Regions from separate parts of the Allobosea minatitlanensis genome, predicted to be linked through region 2. Evidence: predicted binding sites of a transcription regulator. Region 2 holds the regulator's gene; the other holds the start of a gene.

Evidence for each region. The regulator LexA, encoded in region 2, represses DNA repair genes until DNA is damaged. The targets are predictions, from matches to a motif close to TGTTCNNNNTGTGTTCNG.
Region 1: a site for LexA is predicted at 4,464-4,481, ahead of ACWH43_RS13550 (ImuA family protein). Genes of this name have one in related genera too.

The regions. Positions count from the first base shown of each region.
Region 1 covers NZ_OZ224509.1:2,748,040-2,755,148, reverse strand. The annotation lists gene ACWH43_RS13575 (response regulator transcription factor) at 1-267, shown strand, start outside; gene ACWH43_RS13570 (chromate transporter) at 484-1,020, opposite strand; gene ACWH43_RS13565 (chromate transporter) at 1,029-1,577, opposite strand; partial or broken gene ACWH43_RS13560 (endonuclease/exonuclease/phosphatase family protein) at 1,912-2,706, opposite strand; gene ACWH43_RS13555 (phospholipase D-like domain-containing protein) at 2,790-4,244, opposite strand; gene ACWH43_RS13550 (ImuA family protein) at 4,497-5,393, shown strand; gene ACWH43_RS13545 (Y-family DNA polymerase) at 5,299-6,843, shown strand; gene ACWH43_RS13540 (error-prone DNA polymerase) at 6,840-7,109, shown strand, end outside.
Region 2 covers NZ_OZ224509.1:2,533,849-2,540,957, reverse strand. The annotation lists gene ACWH43_RS12585 (ComEC/Rec2 family competence protein) at 1-1,171, shown strand, start outside; gene lexA (transcriptional repressor LexA) at 1,391-2,101, opposite strand; gene ACWH43_RS12575 (molybdopterin molybdotransferase MoeA) at 2,195-3,406, opposite strand; gene moaC (cyclic pyranopterin monophosphate synthase MoaC) at 3,459-3,944, opposite strand; gene trpC (indole-3-glycerol phosphate synthase TrpC) at 3,941-4,753, opposite strand; gene trpD (anthranilate phosphoribosyltransferase) at 4,765-5,778, opposite strand; gene ACWH43_RS12555 (anthranilate synthase component II) at 5,794-6,411, opposite strand; gene ACWH43_RS12550 (ATP-binding protein) at 6,556-7,109, opposite strand, start outside.

The DNA.
Region 1 (7,109 bases), 210 kb from region 2:
GCGGCGCCGCTGCTGTCGCCGCGCGAGACCGCGATCCTGCGCTGCCTGATCGAGGGCGATTCCAACAAGTTCATCGCCCGCAAGATCGACATCGCCGAGGCGACGGTGAAGGCCCATATCAAGGCCATCCTGCGCAAGATCCGGGTCCAGAACCGTACGCAGGCGGCGATCTGGGGCATCAACAACGCGGTGCTGCTGCTGCCCGCAAACAGCAACTCGGTGTTTTCCGCCGCCGAGGCCGAAACGGGCTGGACACTCTCCCGCTAGAGCATTTTCGAGCGAAGTGGATACCGGTTCGCGTGAAGAAAATGCGTTAAATCAATAAGCTAGAGCATCGGACTGGATGTCGTATTCAGTCCGATGTTCAGGTTCTTTGATCTTGCATCGGCTTTTCCCGAAAGCCGCGTTCCGCTTTGCGGGCCGATGCTCCGGGAGCCTCCGCGCCCCGGCCGCCGGCGATGCGATAGATCCCTGCGCGGCATCTCAGGCCAGCCCGACCAGGTGCAGCAGGGCGAAGCAGCCGGCGCCGCCGCCGATCAGCAGGAGCGGGTTGATCGGGGTGGCCATCAGCAGCGCCGTCGAGGCCAGCGCCAGCCCGCGGCCGATCCAGCCGCTGTCGAGCGAGGCCAGCAGCACGTAGCTCGCCGCCAGGATCGTCCCGGCGGCGACCGGCCGCAGCCCTCTTTCCAGCGCCTTGAGCAGCCTCGCGCCCTCGAAGCGCGACCAGATATGGGCGACGCCGTAGATCAGCAGCGCGGTCGGGCCGAAGATGCCGATCGTCGCCGCCAGCGCCCCCCAGGGCCCGGCGATGCGCCAGCCGATCAGCGTCGCCAGCAGCGAGCCCGGCCCGGGCGCCAGCCGCGAGATCGCGAAGGCGTCGACGAATTGCGAGGCGGTCATCCAGCCATGCAGGTCGACGATCTGGCGGTGCATGTCGGCGACAGCACTCTGCCCGCCGCCGATCGTCACCAGCGAGAGCGGCAGGAAGACGACGAGAATGCTGAGGGCGATGGCGGGCATCGGCGAGATCAGCCCCGGGAATAGCTGACGGCGACGCTGAGCGAGCCGGCGACGAGCACGGTCCAGATCAGCGGCCATTGCAGGATGGCGACCGCGACGAAGGTCGCGGCCATGATCGCGAGCGGGAAGGCGCGGCGCGGCACGCGCCGGGCCGCGGTGAGCCCCATCGACAGCGACAGCCCGATCGCCGCGCAGGCGGCGCCGGCCAGCGCGACATGGGTGAGCGCGAAGCCGGCGAGCGCGCTGAAGGCGGTGCTGATCAGCACGATCAGCAGGGCGGCGGGCACGACGATGCCGAGCCAGGAGGCGATGGCGCCGTTGCGCCCGCCGAGCCTGTAGCCGATCCAGATCGCCATGTTGGTGACGTTCACCCCCGGCAGCGCCTGCGCGATCGAAAGCCCGTTGAGGAAGTCCTCCTCGCTCATCAATTTGCGCTGCTGCACGAATTCGCGCAGCAGCCAGCCGCTGAGCCCGCCGCCGAAGCTGGTCAGCCCGATGCGGGCGAAGATCAGGAAGAGCTGGGCCGGGCTGGGAGGTTCTGGGGTCGAAACCGGCATCTGAGGTCCGCGGGGCAGGCGACTCTGGGATCGGCACAATGCCGGCTTCGGCGGGGATGGCCAGCGCGGCCGTGCATGCGAGCCATGACCGCGCGGCGGTTCCCGCCGCGCGCCGGCGGCGTCACGAGCGCGGCGGCGGCCCGCGCCGGCCGAGGGTACGGTTGACCGCCCGCTTGAGCCGGGCTCCCGCCTCCCGCACGCGCTCGCGGTTGCGCTGCCCCGCCTCGCCGCGCGGCAGCGGCTCCGGCATGGGCAGGGGCCGCTCGGAGAGGGGCGCGGGCCTGCCGCCGCGGGCGAGATCGGCCTCCGCCGGGGAGAGATCCGGCAGGCCGGGATCGACATAGGCCTTGATCGGCAGATGGTCCGAGGCGGTACGCGCCAGCGGCGTATCGTGGACCTCGACATCGGAGAGGATTTCCGGCCGGTTGGCGATGATGCGGTCGAGCGCCAGCAGCGGCAGGCCCGAGGGGAAGCTCGGCACCGGCACCGGCAGGGTGTGGAAGGCCGGTCCCAGCTCCTTGAGCGAGGAGCGCGCGCCCAGGCGCCATTCGTTGAGATCGCCGAGCAGCAGGGTGGGGCGCTCGTCCCGGCTTTGCATGATCTCGATCAGGCGGCGCGCCTGCTGGGCGCGCGAACGCTTGAGCAGGCCGAAATGGGCGGCGACGATCCTGAGCGCGGCGCCGCCTTCCAGGTCGAGCTCGACGACGAGCGCGCCGCGCGGCTCCAGCCCCGGCAGTGTCACCTGGTGGACGTCCCGCACCATGCCGCGCCGGAACAGCACGACGTTGCCGTGCCAGCCATGGGCGCGGCTCGCATTGCCGAGCGGCACGGGCACGAGGCCCGTCTCCTGCTCCAGCCGGGGAAGGTCGAGCAGGCCGTGGCGCTCGCCGAAGCGCTTGTCGGCCTCCTGCAGGGCGATGACGTCCGGCCCGATCTCGGCGATGACGCGGGCGATCCGCTCCGGGTCGAAGCGCCCGTCGACGCCGACGCATTTATGGACGTTGTAGGAGGCGACCAGCGTGCCGGAAGCCTGCTCGGCGCTGCGCCCGGAGGGCGCGGCCGGCCGGCTTCTGCGGTGGCGGAGCGAGGAGATGATGCTCGCCGGCAGGCTCGGGCTCTTCTTGTGCATCGCGGCGCCAGCCTGTGTCGGCATGGAATCGAATCGGCGGACCGGCAGGATACGCCAGAGCCGTCTCATGCGCCCGCGCCGTGTCAGAGATAGGGCGAGCCGAGCCAGATCAGCCGGTCGGTCAGACGCAGGAGATAGGGTCGCGCGCGCAGGCCGGCAAGCGTCACCTCGGTCGCGGCCTCGATCACGCCGGCGATCCGGGCGTCGATCTCGCCGGCGAAGTCGCGGTCCAGCACCTCGACGTCGATCTCGAAATTCAGCCTGAGCGAGCGCGGATCGAGATTGGAGGAGCCGACATAGGCCCATGCGCCGTCGACGACGAAGAGCTTGGAATGGTCGAAGGCGCCGGAAGCCCGCCAGATCCGGCAGTAGTTCTTCAGGATCTGGTCGAACTGCGCCGTCATCGCCCGGTCGACCAGCACGAGGTTGTTGACCGAGGGCACGACGATGTCGATGGCGACGCCGCGCCGCGCCGCCGTCACCAGCGCGCTGATCAGCTCCTGGTCCGGCAGGAAATAGGGCGACATGATCCTCACCGAATGGCGCGCCACCGAGAGGGCGCCGGTCAGGATCTTGTGGTTGTTCTCCAGGCAGGAATCGGGGCCGGACGGCACGGCCCGCATCAGCACCTCGGGCCCCTCGGCGGCGGGGGCGCGCAGCGCCCAGGCCTCGCCTTCGAGCGCCTCGCCGGTGGTGAAGCGCCAATCCTCCGCCGCCACGGCGAAGAGGTCGGCGACCACCGGCCCGGTGACCCGGAAATGCGTGTCGTGCGCCGAAGCCTCGCCCGCGAACTCCGCGGTGAAGCCCTGCCGGATGTTCATGCCGCCCATGAAGGCGACCGCCCCGTCGACGACGATGATCTTCCGGTGGGTGCGCAGATTGGCGTAGGGCAGCCGGAGGCCCATGATGATGTTGCCGTTGAAGACCCGGACGTCGAGCCCGCCCGCGCGCAGATAGCCGGCCATGCTCGGCACCGAATAGCGGGCGCCGACGGCGTCGATCAGCACCCGCACCGCGACGCCGCGCTTCTGCGCCGCGATCAGCGCATCGGCGATGCGCAGGCCGAGCGGATCGCGGTCGAAGATGTAGCTTTCGAGGATCACGCTGCGCTCGGCGGCGGTGATGGCGACGAGCATCGCGGCATAGGCCTCGTCGCCGGTGCGCAGCGTCTCGATGCGGTTGCCCATGGTCAGCGGGTGGCGGGCGACGCGGTCGCCGAGCGTCTTCAGCGCGGCGAAGCGCCGCCCGAACAGCCGCTCGACCGTCGCGCCGTCGGCATGGACCGCCGCGCCGCCATCCCCCCCGACGCGATGGCCCGGCCGCTGCGACAGGATGGCGGTCCGGCGGATGCGGTTGACGCCGGCGATGGCGTAGAGCAGGGCGCCGACGATCGGGGAGAGGACGATGACGCCGGCCCAGCCGATGGCGGCGCGCACCTCGTCCTTGGTCATCACCGCATGGACGGCGGCCGTCGCCGCCATCGCCAGCGAGATGACGGCGAGGATATGCGGCCAATAGGCCGAGAGAATCTCCCACATATGCCGAAGCTAGAGCATGTTTCGCACGGATTGAAACGTCATTGCGGGCGCAGCGCGGCGATCCGGGGCGGCCGGGTCGATCGGTGCCGCCGGGCCCCTCTGGATGGCCTCGTCGCCGCGCTCCTCGCAATGACGGGAGCGGGGGATCCCGCCACCCGCTGTCAGCGGTTCACCGCCCAGCCCCAGACTCGACTCGCCTTCCATGAGAGGGCGTTCTATAAGAACAAAGAGAGAACAATTGAGCCGCCACCCATGCAGACAGCCGCCTCGCCAGCCTTGTCCGACCTGCGCCGCAGCCTCGCCGAAGCGGCTTTGCGGACGGGCCCGGCCGCGGCCGGCAGGGTCGGGCTCGGCGCGGCGGAGATCGACGCGGCCCTGTCCGGCGGGCTCGAGCGGTCGGCCCTGCACGAGGTCTACGCCGCTGGAACCGCCGGCCTCGCCGCCGCGACGGGCTTCGCGCTCGGGCTGGCGCTGCGGGCGGCGCGGGGAGACGCGCAAGGGGGCGTGCACGAGGACGCACAAGAGGGCGCAGCCGGGAGCGGGAGGCCGATCCTCTGGGTGCGGCAGGATTTCGTCGACGCCGAGACCGGCCGGCTGCATGCGCCGGGGCTAAACGAGTTCGGGCTCGATCCGGCCCGGCTGCTGCTGGTCAGGGCGCGCGACGGCGAGGGCGTGCTGCGTGCCGGGGCGGAGGGCGCGCGCTGCCCGGCGCTCGGCGCCGTGCTGATCGAGCCCTGGGGCGAGCCCCGCGCCTTCGACCTCACCGCGAGCCGCCGGCTCGCGCTCGCGGCGGAGGGCTCGGGCGTGACGACCCTGCTGCTGCGCGTCGCCGCGGCGGAGATGCCGAGCGCGGCGCGCACGCGCTGGCAGGTCCGGCCGCTGGCCTCGCGGGCGCTGGAGGCGAATGCGCCGGGCGGCCCGGCCTTCGGGCTGCGGCTGCTGCGCCAGCGCGGCGGCGTGGCGGAACGAGAGTGGCGTGTGGAGTGGAACCGTGACCGATGCGCTTTCGAGAACCGAACCGTCTTCGACCGATCCGACACTTCCCGCAGAACCGATGTCCCGCCGCTATCTCGCCCTCTGGTTCCCCTATCTGGCGACGGACAGGCTGCGGCGGCTGGGCCGGATTCCGGCCTGCGGCGCACCGGCTGAGAAGCCGCATGTCCTGGTCGGGATGCAGGGCAACGCCCTGCGCCTCGTCGATTGCGACCGGCTCGCCGTCCGCCTCGGCCTGACGCGGGAGATGACGCTGGCCGATGCCCGTGCCCGCATCCCCGACCTCGTCGCGCTGGAGGCGGAGCCGCTGGCCGACCGGGAGTTCCTCGACGGGGTCGCCGCCTTCTGCGACCGCTTCACCCCGCTCGTCGCGCGCGACGAGCCGCATGGTCTCGCGCTCGACATCACCGGCTGCGCCCATCTCTTCGGCGGCGAGGAGGGGATGATCGGCCTCGTCCGACGCAGCATGGAGCGGATCGGCCTGATGTCGAAAGCCGCCATTGCCGGCACGCCCGACGCCGCCCGCGCCTGCGCCCGCTTCGGGCCGTGCGGCATCGTCCCGCCGGGCCGCGAGGAGGCGCTGCTGCACCCGCTGCCGGTCGCCGCGCTGGAGACCGAGGCCGAGACCGTGATCGCGCTCTCCCGCGCCGGCCTGAAGACGCTGGCCGACGTCGCGTCGCGCCCCTCGGAAACCCTCTCGGCCCGTTTCGGCGAGGCGCTGGCGGTGAAGCTCCGGCGCATCCTCGGCCGCGAGGACCGTCGCATCATCCCCTTGCGCCCGCCGCCGGATTGCGTGGTCGAGCGTCATTTCGCCGAGCCTTTCGCCGATATGGCGAGCCTCGAGGCGGTGGTCGTCCGGCTGATCGGGGAGGCGGCGCGGGTGCTGGAGGCGCGCGGCGCGGGCGGGCGCGTCTTCGAGCTCGGTTTCTTCCGCAGCGACGGCGCGGTGCGCCGCCTCGCCATCGAGACCGGCCGGCCCTCGCGCGAGCCAAAAGCGCTGCTCCGGCTCTATCGCGAGCGCATCGAGACGCTGGCCGATCCGCTCGATCCCGGTTTCGGCTTCGACGCGATCCGGCTCGCCGTGCCGCTCTGCGAGCCCCTCGGCACGCCCCAGCACAGCCTCGATGGTCGTGCGGTCGAGGAGGAGGCGGTGGCCGATCTGGTCGACCGGCTCGCCACCCGTTTCGGTCGCGACCGGGTGCTGCGCTTCGCGGCGCAGGACACGCACCATCCCGTCCGCGCCGCAAAGGCGCTCTCCGCCGCGGCGCCGCAGCCGGAGACGGCCTGGCCCGCGCCCGAGCCGCGCGAGCCGCCGGCCCGCCCGCTCCAGCTTTTCGAGCCGCCGCAGCCGGTCGAGGCCATCGCGGAGGTGCCGGACGGGCCGCCGATCCGCTTCCGCTGGCGGCGCCTCACGCACGATGTCGCCCGCGCCGAAGGGCCGGAGCGCATCGCTCCCGAATGGTGGCGCGACGGCTCGGACGAGCCGGTGCGCGACTACTACCGCGTCGAGGATGCTGAAGGCCGCCGCTTCTGGCTCTACCGCATCGGCGTCTACGGGGTCGGCGCCGTCCCGCCGCGCTGGTTCCTGCACGGGCTCTTCGCATGAATCAGATCGGAAACCTTTTCGCCGAACCCGTTGCCGCGACGCATTTTTCCTTCCTGCGCGGCGCCTCGCCGGGGCCGCATATGGTGCTGACGGCGCTGCTGCTCGGCTATGCCGGCATCGGCATCGCCGACCGCAACACGGTGGCCGGCGTCGTGCGCGCCTGGGCGGCGCTCCGGCAATTGCGGGAGGACGGCCTGCCGGCGCCCGACAAGGTCCGGGAAGGCGGCAGCCCCGGCGAATATGTCTGGGTCGAGAATGCCGACTTC
Region 2 (7,109 bases):
GCTGATCATGACGCTCGTCATGCTGGGCGCGATCCTCGTCGACCGGGCGGCGCTCAGCATGCGCAACCTCGCCCTCGCCGCGATCATCGTGCTGCTGCGCGAACCCGACGCGCTGCTCGGGCCGAGCTTCCAGATGTCCTTCGGCGCGGTCGCGGCACTGATCGCCTTCGCCGAGCGCTGGGACCGGCGCGACCCGTCGCAGCCGCCCTCGCTCCTGCCCTGGCCGCTGCAGGCGCTCTGGACCGCCTCGCTCGGCATCCTCGTCACCACCATCCTGGCCACGGCCGCGACCGCGCCCTTCGGCGCCTTCCACTTCCAGACCTTCAATCCCTTCGGCCTGCTCGGCAACGCCATGGCGCTGCCCTTCGTCTCGCTCTGCGTGATGCCTGCGGCGGTGTTCGGCGTCATCGCCTATCCCTTCGGGCTGGACTGGCCGGCCTGGGCGCTGATGGGCCTGGCCTCCGAGATCGTGCTCAAGGTCGCGCATGGGGTCGCGACCATCGACCATTCGACCGTGACCGTCGCGGCCTTCGGTCCCGGCGTCCTGCTCGCCTTCGTCGTCTCGCTGCTCTGGCTCACGCTCTGGACCACCGGCCTGCGCTGGCTCGCCGTGATCCCGCTGGTGCTCGGCGTCGCCTTCGCGGCGAAGCCGGAGCGGCCGGAGATCCTGATCGAGCGCGACGGTTCCGGCATCGCCGTGCGCGGCAGCGACGGCCGCCTGGCGATCGCCGGCCGGCCGAGCCGCTTCGTGGTCCAGCAATGGCTCGCCTCGGACGGCGACGACCGTTCGCCGGAGGATGCCGGGCTGCGCGGCGGCGTCGCCTGCGACAGCCGCGCCTGCATCGCCCGCACCGCCGACGGGCGCAGCGTCTCCTATGCGCGCGACCGGGTCGCGATCATCGAGGACTGCCGCCGCGCCGACCTCGTCGTCACCAATATTCCGTGGAGCGCGCCTTGCGCCGCGATGCTGGTCGATCGCATGGCCCTGTCGCGCAACGGGGCGACCTCGCTCCATCGCAGTCCAGGCGGCTGGAGAAGCGATTCCTCGGAGGCCGGCGCCGGCGAGCGACCCTGGAGCCGCCGCAAGCCGCCGGCTCCGGCGCAGCCGGCTGCCGCACGGACACAGCCCTTGCCGGAGAGCCCGGCCGACAGCGACCCGGACCCGCTCTAGGAGCGCGCCAACTTAACGCGGAACCGCCTTGACGCGGAACCGCGCCGTCAGTCCGGACAAGCCGCGCGAGCGGCCCCGATCCGGATCTAGGCCCTAGCCGTCCGGAATCGATCCCCCGTCTTCGCTCCGCTCCGCCCGGGCTGACAGCTCCGCCCGGGACGACATGGCAGGTCCGTTCACCGAGCAGATAGGGTCAGGACCCGCCGGTCGATAGGCGGCTCAGTAGCGCCGCAGCAGGTTGACGAGGCGGCCCTGGATCTTGACGCGGTCGGGGCCGAGGACGCGGGTCTCGTAGGCCGGGTTGGCGGCTTCGAGCGCGATCGAGGAGCCGCGCCGGCGCAGGCGCTTCAGCGTCGCCTCCTCGTCGTCGATCAGGGCGACGATGATGTCGCCGGTATTGGCGGTGTCCTGCCGGCGGATGACGACGGTGTCGCCGTCGAGGATCCCGGCTTCGACCATCGAATCGCCCCGCACCTCCAGCGCGTAATGCTCGCCCGAGCCCAGCATGTCGGGCGGCAGCGAAACCGTGTGGCTGCGGCTCTGGATCGCCGAGATCGGCGTGCCGGCGGCGATGCGGCCCATCACCGGGATCGAGACCGGCGCCCGGGCATCCTCCTCGGCCGGGGCAGGGCGGGGCTTGGCAAGGTTCGGCTGCGCGCCGAGGCCGCCCTGCACGACGGCGGGGTTGAAGCGCCGCGGCTGCGGGCCGGCGAGCCCTTCCGGCATCTTGATGACCTCGAGCGCCCGTGCGCGGTTGGGCAGGCGGCGGATGAAGCCGCGCTCCTCCAGAGCCATGATCAAGCGGTGAATGCCGGATTTCGAGCGCAGGTCGAGCGCATCCTTCATCTCGTCGAAGGAAGGAGGCACGCCGCTCTCGCGCAAGCGTTCCTGGATGAAGCGCAGGAGTTCGTGTTGCTTGCGTGTCAGCATGATCGTCGCCGGCGCTCCCCAAGGCGGTTCGGTGCAGATTCGAAACAAAGCCAGAACACTATAGCTGTTCGCTTTGTGTTCCGCAAGGAGCCGCTAGCGCAGGCGCAGCACCCGGCAGGCTTCGCCTTTCTTAGCCGGCTCCGAATGGGCCGGCCGGATCGTCAGGGCCCTGGCCCGGGCGAGGGTACCGAGCATCGCGGAATCCTGCTTGTCGAACGGCGTCGCGACCCATCCCGCCGGAGTCAGGGCGAGATCGGAGCGGACATAGTCCTCGCGCTCGTCATTAGCCGGCATATCTTTTCCGAGAATCGCGGGGATGGCGCGACTGCGGTCGGGCTCGGGCATGCCGAGCAGGGCTTCGATCAGCGGCAGCACGAAGAGATGGCCGCAGACGATCGAGGAGACGGGATTGCCCGGCAGGCCGAGCACGACCATGCGCCCGAGCCGCCCGGTCATCATCGGCTTGCCGGGGCGCATCGCGATCTTCCAGAAGCCGAGGCTCATCCCGGCCCGCGTCAGGGCCTCCTGCACGAGGTCGTGGTCGCCGACCGAGGCGCCGCCCAGCGTGATCAGGACATCCGCCTCCGCCGCCCGCGCGGCGGCGATCCGGGCGGCGAGGTCGTCATGGTCGTCGCGGGCGATGCCGAGATCGAGGGCTTCGCCGCCGGCCTTCTCGACCAGCGCCAGCAGCGAGAAGGAGTTCGAGGCGACGATCTGGTCCGGCCCGGTCGGCTGGCCCGGCGTCACCAGCTCGTCGCCGGTGGCGAGGATCGCGACGCGCGGCTTGCGGCGTACCCGCAGCTCCGGATAGCCCATGGCGGCGGCGAGCCCGAGGGCGGCGCTGTCGAGCACGCGTCCGGCCGCCAGCGGCACGTCGCCCTCGCTGAAATCGAGCCCGGCCGGCCGCAGGAACTGGCCCTTGGCGGCCGGCACGCGCACCGTGATCGTCTCGCCGCCGACGCCCTCGGCATTCTCCTGGATGAGGATGGTGTCGGCCCCCTCCGGCATCGGCGCGCCGGTGAAGATGCGCACGGCCTCGCCCGGGCCGATGCCGCCCCGGAAGCGCCGCCCGGCCGCCGATTCCCCGATGACGCGCAGTTGCCGGCCGGCTGCCATGTCGCCGGCGCGGACGGCGTAGCCGTCCATGGCGGAGTTGGCGAAGGGCGGCTGGGTCCTAAGCGCGGCGAGATCGGCGGCGAGCACCCGCCAGGCGCAGCGCGCCAGCGGCAGGGTCTCGCTGCCGGTCGGTCCCGGAACGCTGTCGAGCAGGGCCTTGAGCGCGACGGGAACCGGGGTGAGGGCCATGTCGGGATGCCTTTGACGATCGCGTCTGGGTTGCCGGAAGGCGCGCCGGGCCTCAGCCCGCCGCGCCGGCGTCGTAGTCGCCGGATTGTCCGCCGGACTTGTGCAGCAGGCGGATATTCTCGATCCGCATCGCCCGGTCGACCGCCTTGACCATGTCGTAGACGGTGAGGCAGGCGACCGAGACGGCGGTCAGCGCCTCCATCTCGACGCCGGTCTGGCCCTTCATTCTGACCTCGGCGCGCACGCGCACGCCGGGCAGGGCCTCGTCCAGGGCCAGATCGACGGCGATCTTGCCGAGCAGCAGCGGGTGGCAGAGCGGGATCAGCTCATGGGTGCGCTTGGCCGCCATGATGCCGGCGAGCCGCGCGGTGCCGAGCACGTCGCCCTTCTTGGCGTTGCCGTCGCGGACGATCGCGACCGTCTCCGGCGCCATCACCACGCTGCCCTCGGCGATGGCGAGGCGGGCCGTCTCGGCCTTGCCGCCGACATCGACCATATGCGCCTGGCCCTGCGCGTCGAGATGGCTGAGCCGGCTCACGCCGCGCTCTCGCGCGCCGCGCCGGTGAGCAGGGCCCGCGTCGCGGCGGCGACGTCATCCTGCCGCATCAGGCTCTCGCCGACGAGGAAGCCGTTCACCCCGGCCTTGCTGAGGCGCTGGACGTCGGCATGGCTGAAGATGCCGCTCTCGCCGATGACGATGCGGTCGCGCGGCACGCGCGGCGCCAGCCGCTCGGTCACGGCGAGATCGACATGGAAGCTGCGCAGGTCGCGGTTGTTGATGCCGAGCAGCCGGCTTTCGAGGGCGAGCGCCCGGTCGAGCTCGGCGTCGTCGTGCACCTCGACCAGCACGTCCATGCCTAGGGCGCGCGCGGTGTCGTTGAGCGCCCGGGCGGTGGCGTCGTCGACGCCGGCCATGATGATCAGGATGCAGTCGGCGCCCCAGGAGCGGGCCTCGTAGACCTGATAGGGGTCGTAGAGGAAATCCTTGCGCAGCGCCGGCAGGCCGGAGGCCTCGCGCGCGGCCGTCAGGAAATCCGGGCGGCCCTGGAAGGAGGGCGCGTCGGTCAGCACCGAGAGGCAGGCCGCGCCGCCCGCCGCATAGGCGCGGGCGAGCGCCGGCGGATCGAAATCGGCCCGGATCAGGCCCTTGGACGGGCTCGCCTTCTTGATCTCGGCGATGAGCGCCGGCTCGCCCGCCGCGATCTTGCGAGCGAGCGCGTCGGCGAAGCCGCGCGGCCGGGCCGCCGCGCCGGCGCGCTTCTCGATCTCGGCTTGCGGCACCGCCGCCTTGGCGGCGGCGATCTCCTGCCGCTTATAGGCTTCGATCCTGGCGAGAATGTCGGTCACGACCCATCTCCTCAGGCGTTCGAGACGGCGATCAGCTTCGCCAGCACCGCCTTGGCCTTGCCGGAATCGAGGGCGGCGGTCGCCTGGGCGAAGCCGTCCTTCAGGTCGCCCGCCTTGCCGGCGACCAGCAGCCCCGCGGCGGCGTTGAAGGCGGCGATGTCGCGGAAGGCGGTTTTCTCACCCGAGAGCGCCGCGTTCAAGGCGGCGGCGTTCTCGTCCGGCGTGCCGCCGCGCAGCTCTTCCGGCCTGGCCAGGCCGAGCCCGACATTGGCGGGGTCGATCGCGAAGCTCTCGATCCTGCCGTTCTCCAGCGAGACGACGCGGGTCGGGCCGGTGGTGGTGATCTCGTCGAGCCCGTCCGAGCCGTGCACCGCCCAGACGCGGGTGGAACCCAGCGAGGCGAGCACCTTGACCATCGGCTCCAGCCAGGTCTCGGAGAAGGCGCCGATGAGCTGGCGCTTGACGCCGGCCGGATTGGAGAGCGGGCCGAGCAGGTTGAAGATGGTGCGCGTGCCGAGTTCGGTGCGCACCGGCGCGACATGGCGCATCGAGGCGTGATGCGCCGGTGCGAACATGAAGCCGACGCCGGCCTCCCGGATGCAGCGCTCGGTGCCGGCGGCGTCGAGCCCGACCTTGACGCCGAGCGCGGTCAGCACGTCGGCCGCGCCCGAGCGCGAGGAGGCGGCGCGGTTGCCGTGCTTGGCGACCGGCACGCCGCAGGCCGCGGTGATGATCGAGGCCAGCGTCGAGACGTTGTAGGAGCCGGAGGAATCGCCGCCGGTGCCGACGATGTCGATCGCCTCCGGCGGCGCCTTGACGGTGAGCATCTTGCCGCGCATGGCGCCGACCGCGCCGGCGATCTCGTCGACGGTCTCGCCGCGGACGCGCAGCGCCATCAGGAAGGCGGCGGATTGCGCGTTCGTCACCTCGCCCGAAAGGATGGTGTCGAAGGCGTCGCGCGCTTCGTCGCGGGAGAGCGTCGCGCCGGTCGCCACCTTGGCGATGAAGGGTTTGAAATCGTCCATGATAACTCTGCGGAATCAGGCTGAAGGGGTCAGGGCGGCGGCGTCGCGTTCGCTCTGCCATCGCTCCGCGAGATCGAGGAAATTCCGCAGGATCGTCGCGCCATGCTCGGAAGCGATGCTTTCCGGATGGAACTGGACGCCCTGGACCGGCAGCTCCCGGTGCGAGAGGGCCATGATCAGGCCGTCATCGGTGTCGGCCTCGATGGCGAAGACCGGCGGGCAGGATTCGCGCTCGACGACGAGGGAGTGATAGCGCGTCGCTTGAAACGGGCCGTTGATGCCGCGGAACATCCCGCGCGCCTGGTGGCGGATCGGCGAGACCTTGCCATGCATCGGCACCGGGCAGCGCACGACCTTCCCGCCGAAGGCCTGGCCCATCGCCTGCAGGCCGAGGCAGACGCCGAAGATCGGCTTCACGCCCGCGCCCCGCCCGACGAGATCGAGGCAGATTCCGGCTTCGTCGGGGGTGCAGGGCCCGGGCGAGAGCACGATGGCGTCGTGCTCGCCGGCGAGCGCCTGCTCGACCGTGAGCGCGTCGTTGCGCCAGACATCGACCTCCGCTCCCAGCCCGCCGATAAGGTGGACCAGGTTCCAGGTGAAGCTGTCGTAGTTGTCGATCAACAGAACGCGCATGGCCGGACCCGTGTATGCGGCTTGAGGTCATGCACGCTCGGGGGCGGGGTGGTCAAGTTTCGACGGGGCCACGCGCAGGAGCCGCTTCCGTCTTTCCGGGCGGCCCGCAGGGCAGAGCCCGGAATGGCGGCGGAGGTTCTTTGCCTAGCCCCGCGCGCTGCGCGGCATGCCGGCCGTGCGCGGCTGGGCCAGCCCGGGTGCGGTCTCGACGCCGAGCGCCGGCAGGGCGAGCGTGCGCTGGCCGCGGAAATCGACATGGCAGACGATCAGCCCGCGCTCCTCGATATAGCCGAGGAGCCGCCGCGCCCGGCTCGGCGAATGGCTGCCATAGACCCGCGCCAGCTCCGCGTCGCTCGGGCAGGAGCCGCCCTCGATCGCGGTGCGGGCGATGAACAGGAACAGGCCCTGCAGATCCTCCGGCAAGGCGCCCGACGCCGCGACGGCGGCCTGCCAGCCTTCGCTCGCGGCGATGCTGTCGCTGACCCCGGCGCGCGCCACGGCGAGCCGGCGGCGGAATTCCTCCAGGCTCAGATGCGTGCGGCCGAGCCGGCGCATCCGGCAGCGCACGGTGAAGTCCTGGTAGAGTACCGCGATCTGCCGCGACTGCGCCTCGGGATCGGCCATCAGCTCGCGCAGGATCTCGGTCATGATCGCCTCGCGCTCTTCCGGCTCCAGCTCGATCTCCGGCTCGGGCTCCG